2 linked regions of the Variovorax paradoxus genome follow. The protein of the gene in region 1 binds, or shares a complex with, the protein of each later gene. Links are inferred from orthologs where the notes say so. Each region holds a gene or a part of one and is shown on either strand. Other genes may lie near its edges.

Region 1 (2,947 bases):
TGCGCTGGCCATCGTGTTCTGGGGCGTGCACCAGCCGATGCGCGTGGGCATCGGCGCGGCCTTCGTCTTCGGGCTGTGCATGGATGTGCACCAGGCCTCCATGCTGGGCCAGCATGCGCTGTCCTACACCACGCTGGGCTTCTTCGCGATCACCATCCACCGGCGCCTGCTGTGGTATCCGGTGGCCTCGCAGGCGCTGCAGGTGCTGCCGCTGTTCGCGCTGTCGCAGCTCATCGAGGTGGTCACGCGGATGGTCGGCGGCGGCGTGTTCCCGGGCTGGAGCGTGCTGATCTCGCCGGCCATCGAGGCCGCGCTGTGGCCGCTGGCCACCGCCTTGCTGCTCGCGCCCCAGCTGCGCACGCCGGACCCTGACGAGAACCGGCCGCTGTAGCCATGGCGCGCCCCGGCTCCTCGACCCCAGCAGTTGCCATGGCAATGGCCCGCGCCTAAGCTCGCACGCCATGACCGAAATCCGCAACGTCGCTGCCGATCTCGCGCGCTTCAAGCGCCGCGTGGTGGTGATCGGCCTCGTGGTGCTCTTCGCGTTCAGCCTGCTCGGCGCCCGCCTGTTCTACCTGCAGGTGGTGCGGCATGAAGACCTGGCCGAGCAAGCCGAGAGCAACCGCACGGCCATCGTGCCCGTGGTGCCCAACCGCGGCCTGATCCTCGACCGCAACGGCATCGTGCTGGCCTCGAACTATTCGGCCTACACGCTGGAGATCACGCCCTCGAAGGTGGGCGACGTCGAAGAGACCATCGAGAGCCTCACTCAGGTGCTCGAGGTCTCGCCGCGCGACCGCCGCCGCTTCAAGCGCTTGCGGGAAGATTCGCGCAGCTTCGATTCCATTCCCATCCGCACCCGCCTGAGCGATGAGGAAGTCGCGCGCTTCGCCGCGCAGCGCTACCGCTTCCCGGGCGTGGAGATCAAGGCCCGGCTGTTCCGCAACTACCCGCACGCCGAGCTGGCCTCGCACGTGCTCGGCTACATCGGCCGCATCAACCAGCGCGAGAAGACCGCGATGGAAGACTGGGCCGAGGAAGACCAGGCCAACTACAAGGGCACCGACTACATCGGCAAACTGGGCATCGAGCAGAGCTACGAGAAGACGCTGCATGGCCAGACCGGCGTCGAGCAGATGGAAACCTCGGCCGGCGGCCGCGCGGTGCGCCGGCTCGCCAGCCACCCGGCCACGCCCGGCAACACCGTGATGCTGTCGCTCGACATCAAGCTACAGAAGCTGGTGGAAGACATGTTCGGCGACCGCCGCGGCGCGCTGGTGGCCATCGATCCCAGGACCGGCGAAGTGCTGGCCTTCGTGAGCAAGCCCACCTTCGACCCCAACCTGTTCGTCGAAGGCATCGACACCGAGAGCTGGCAGGCGCTGACCGAATCGCTCGACAAGCCGCTCCTGAACCGCGCGCTGCGCGGCACCTATCCGCCCGGCTCCACCTACAAGCCCTTCATGGCGCTGGCGGCGCTGCAGACCGGCAAGCGCGGCCCGAACGTGGTGGTGAACGACCCCGGCTACTTCAACTTCGGCGGCCACCGCTTCGGCAGCCCCGAGGGCAACATCGGCGGCGTCGACATGCGCCGCTCGATCCAGCTGTCGAGCAACATCTACTACTACTCGCTGGCCAACGAAATGGGTGTGGACCTGATCCACGACTTCATGAAGCCGATGGGCTTCGGGCAGATCACCGGCATCGATCTGGGCGGCGAGGTGCGCGGCGTGCTGCCGAGCACCGAGTGGAAGCGCAACGCCTACAAGCGGCCCGAGCAGAAGAAGTGGTATGCGGGCGAGACCATTTCGCTGGGCATCGGGCAGGGCTACAACGCCTTCACCATGCTGCAGCTCGCGCAGGCCACGTCCATCGTGGCCGACGGCGGCCTGAAGCACAAGCCGCACCTCGTGCTGGCCACGCGCAACACGGTGAGCGGGCAGGTGGTGCCGCTGCCCAAGCTGCCGGCGGAGAACCTGGGCTACACCGCAGCCAATGTGGCGGTGGTTCGCGAGGGCCTGACCAGCGTGGTCACCAGCGGCACCGCGCGCGGCGTGTTCGCGGGCGCGCCCTACCAGGCGGCGGGCAAGACCGGCACCGCGCAGGCCGTGACGCAGGCGCAGAACACCAAGTACAACGCGCGCGCGCTCGAAGAACACCAGCGCGACCATGCGCTGTTCATGGCCTTCGCCCCGGTCAACGATCCGAAGATCGCCCTGGCGGTGGTCGTCGAGAACGCCGGCTGGGGCGCGGGCGCCGCGGCGCCCATTGCACGCCGCGTGTTCGACTACTGGCTCGCGGACCAGTATCCGAGCGAAGCCGACATGGCCGCCATCAAGGTCGGCAAGGCCACCGCGCCGATCGGCAAGCCGCGCGTGGCCAGCGAAGTGGCATGGCCGGCGCCGGCCGCAGCCGCGACCGCACCCTGAATCTTGCTCCCTCTCCCTCCGGGAGAGGGTGGGGGTGAGGGCGCTGTACCGCCGATGAGGCGCGGCACCCGTACGATGGCCGCTGCCCTCACCCTGGCCCTCTCCCGGAGGGAGAGGGAACAAAACCCTAAGCGGTAACTGTTCCGCTGACCTCGCCCAGGCCGATGCGCACCGCGCCCGCGCGCTCGCAGTAGCCGCGAATCACCAGCGTGTCGCCGTCCTCGAGGAAGGTGCGCTTTTCGCCATTGGGCAGCGTGATCGGCTGCTTGCCGCCCTGCGTGAGTTCGATCAGCGAGCCGGCCTCGTCGGGCCGGGGGCCCGAGAGCGTGCCCGAGCCCAGCAGGTCGCCGGGCTGCAGGTTGCAGCCGTTCACCGTGTGGTGCGCGACCAGTTGCGCGGCGGTCCAGTAGGCGGCCTCGGTGGTGTTGCCGCGCGTGAGGCGCGCTGGCGCCACGCCTTCGGCGCGCATCTTCGCGGTCTGCAGCAGCACCTCGAGCGTGATGTCGAGCGCGCCGCCT
Region 2 (2,855 bases), 1.2 Mb from region 1 along the record:
CGCTCGAGCCCTTGCGGTTGAAGTCGCCTTCCAGGCCGTGGCCGATGGCTTCGTGCAGCAGGATGCCGGGCCAGCCGGAGCCGAGCACCACGGTCATCTCGCCAGCCGGGGCCGGGCGGGCATCGAGGTTGGTCAGTGCGGCCTTCACGGCCTGGTCGACGTATTCGGCGATCTGCGCGTCGTTGAAATAGGCGAGGCCGAAGCGCCCGCCGCCGCCGCCCGAGCCGACCTCGCGCCGGCCGTTCTGCTCGGCGATCACGGTGACCGACAGGCGCACCAGCGGGCGCACATCGGCCGCCAGCGTGCCGTCGGCGCGCGCCACCAGCACCACATCGTACTCGCTCGCCAGGCCCGCCATGACCTGCGCCACGCGCGGATCGCGCGAACGCGCCAGCTTCTCGACCTTTTCGAGCAGCTTGACCTTGGCCGTGCTGTCGAGGGTGGAGATGGGGTCGACGCCGTTGTAGAGCGAACGGCTCGAGGCGATCTTGCGGGCTGGCGTCTTCACGCGGCCGGTGCGGCCGGCGGAAGAAATCGAACGCACCGTGCGGGCCGCGTCGAGCAGCGAGGCCTCGGAAATGTCGTCCGAATAGGCGAAGGCGGTTTTCTCGCCGCTGACCGCGCGCACGCCGACGCCCTGGTCGATGCTGAAGCTGCCGGTCTTGACGATGCCCTCTTCGAGGCTCCAGCCTTCGCTGCGCGTGTACTGGAAGTACAGGTCGGCGTCGTCCACCCGGTGGGAGGTGATCTCGGCCAGGGCCTTGCTCAAATGCGATTCGTCGAGGCCGAAGGGCGTGAGCAGGAGCTGTTGCGCCGTGGCGAGGCGCTCGATGGTGGGTTCGCGAGAGATCATGCCTGATTATTGCTCGCCCCCAGGCTTCGCGCACTTCGTGTCGCTTTCGCCCACCCCCTACCGGGGGCAACACCAGAGGCCCGGCAAAGCCGGTTCCTCGGTGTTTCTGGAATTAGCTCTGGGCCAGCTTCCGGGCCCGGGCGATCGACATCAGGATGCCCAGCCCCAGCCCCAGCGTGACCATGGCGGTGCCGCCATAGCTGATGAACGGCAGCGGCACGCCCACCACCGGCAGGATGCCGCTCACCATGCCCATGTTGACGAAGGCATAGGTGAAGAAAATCATCGTGACCGCGCCCGCGAGCAGGCGCGAGAACAGGGTCTGCGCCGTGGCGGCGATGGCCAGCCCGCGGAAGATCAGCAGGATGAAGGCCGCGATCAGCGTGAGGTTGCCCACCAGACCGAATTCCTCGGAATAGGCGGCAAAGATGAAGTCGGTGGTGCGCTCGGGAATGAATTCGAGGTGCGTCTGCGTGCCCTGCATGAAGCCCTTGCCGCCGACCCCGCCCGAGCCGATGGCGATCATGCCCTGGATGATGTGGAAGCCCTTGCCCAGCGGGTCCTTGCTGGGGTCGAGCAGCGTGCACACGCGCTGCTTCTGGTAGTCATGCAGCACGCGCCAGTCGACGCCGTCGGCGCACAGCTGCGACTCGAAGCCCACGATCAGCGTGACCGCCACGGCACCGAGCACCACCGGCGGCACGATCAGCTTCCACGGCAGCCCGGCAAAGAAGATCACCGCCATGCCGGCCGCCAGCACCAGCAGCGAGGTGCCCAGGTCGGGCTGCTTCATGATGAGCCCGACCGGCACCGCCAGCAGCACCGTGGCCACCACGAAGTCGAGCGGCCGCAGTTGGCCTTCGCGGCGCTGGAACCACCAGGCCAGCATCAGCGGCATCGCGATCTTGAGGATTTCGCTCGGCTGGATCACCACGCCCACGTTGATCCAGCGCTGCGCGCCCTTCTTGGTGATGCCGAACAGCGCCACCGCCACCAGCAGCGCCACGCCCATCGTATAGAGCGGCACGGCGGCCAGCATCAGCCGCTGCGGCGGCACCTGGGCCACCACGAACATGATGAAGCCCGCCAGCAGCATGTTGCGGCCGTGGTCGGCGAAGCGCGAGCCATGGTCGTAGCCCGACGAATACATGGTCAGCAGCCCGGCAAAGGCCAGCAGCAGCACGGCGAAGGCCAGAAAGCCGTCGAAGCCCTGGAAGATGGGCGCGACCCGGCGCGCCAGGGAGGGCTGGTTGAACACTGCGGACATGGGGGCGGATTATCCGCGCCCCGCGGCGCACCTCAGCCGAAGCCGAGCTGAACGACCGTGCGCCCCGGTCGGCTTTCGAGCGCCAGCCGGGCGCCGATGGCGGCGGCGCGCTCCGCAAGCGCCCGGGGCATCTGCAGCGCGTCGAAGCCCCGGCCGTCGTCGATCACGCGCAGCTGCACGGTGCCGGCCACCGCTTCGGCTTCGATCCGGAGGGTCTTCGCCTGGGCATGCTGCAGCACGTTGGAAATCGCCTCGAACAGCAGGAACTGCAATTGCCGCATGGCCTGCGCGTCGAGCCGCTTCACCTCGGGCACTTCCTCTACCGCCCATTCGAACTGAATGCCCGCGGCCGCCAGGCGCGGCTCCAGCCGGTAGCGCAGCGCCGCCAGTAGCGCACCGACGTCGCCCGGCGGCAGATGAATGGAGTCGATGGCCAGCTTGAGCTGGTCGAGCGAGTCGCGCAGCGTCCGCAGCAATTCCTCCGGACTGGCCTGGCCCGATTGCAGCTGCCGGATGGCCGAGCTGATGTGCGAGCCCACGCCGTCGTGCATGTCGCGCAGGATGCGTTCGCGCTCGTGGGTGCGCGCCTGGTCGCGCGCCACCTGTTCCAGCGCGGCGAAGGTGGATGCGAGTTCGCGCTCGCGCTGCGCGACGCGTTCGGCCAGGGCGGCGACTGAGCCGCGCGCCTGGACGCTCGCGGCGTGGAAGCGCCGCAAGACGATCAGCAGCAGCGCG

Evidence for each region.
Region 2: the proteins of mrdA (region 1) and rodA are in contact, whole or in part, in a crystal structure (PDB 6PL5), measured with the Thermus thermophilus proteins. The link is inferred for Variovorax paradoxus from one-to-one orthologs. Residues at the interface, in WP_223903432.1 of Thermus thermophilus: Arg4, Ile5, His6, Leu8, Ala9, Phe12, Ala15, Leu16, Leu19, Gly20, Arg22, Ala23, Trp24, Leu26, Gln27, Val28, Tyr31, Tyr34, Leu36, Leu43, Thr45, Asp47, Lys156, Gln157, Gly158, Ser160, Val184, Leu201, Glu202; in WP_223903423.1 of Thermus thermophilus: Phe161, Val165, Phe168, Val169, Leu172, Pro198, Tyr199, Glu202, Tyr211, Arg212, Asp213, Gln220, Val221, Gln223, Ser224, Ile226, Ala227, Ile228, Gly229, Ser230, Gly266, Phe267, Val270, Leu274, Tyr277, Gly278, Leu281, Phe285, Leu289, Arg297.

Annotation. Positions count from the first base shown.
Region 1 is NZ_JAUSXL010000002.1:2,206,386-2,209,332, forward strand. The notes cover bases 69-2,945. They hold mrdA (penicillin-binding protein 2), read left to right. Parts: upstream 69-461; coding sequence 462-2,429; downstream 2,430-2,945. Other genes in these bases: mreD (rod shape-determining protein MreD), read left to right, coding at 69-391; fahA (fumarylacetoacetase), read right to left, coding at 2,557-2,945. Also shown: more of mreD, read left to right, coding at 1-68; more of fahA, read right to left, coding at 2,946-2,947. UniProt on the Escherichia coli protein: Catalyzes cross-linking of the peptidoglycan cell wall. Responsible for the determination of the rod shape of the cell. Is probably required for lateral peptidoglycan synthesis and maintenance of the correct diameter during lateral and centripetal growth.
Region 2 is NZ_JAUSXL010000002.1:1,019,577-1,022,431, forward strand. The notes cover bases 44-2,828. They hold rodA (rod shape-determining protein RodA), read right to left. Parts: upstream 2,121-2,828; coding sequence 966-2,120; downstream 44-965. Other genes in these bases: tldD (metalloprotease TldD), read right to left, coding at 44-853; QFZ47_RS08575 (sensor histidine kinase), read right to left, coding at 2,153-2,828. Outside these bases: more of tldD, read right to left, coding at 1-43; more of QFZ47_RS08575, read right to left, coding at 2,829-2,855. UniProt on the Escherichia coli protein: Peptidoglycan polymerase that is essential for cell wall elongation. Also required for the maintenance of the rod cell shape. Functions probably in conjunction with the penicillin-binding protein 2 (mrdA).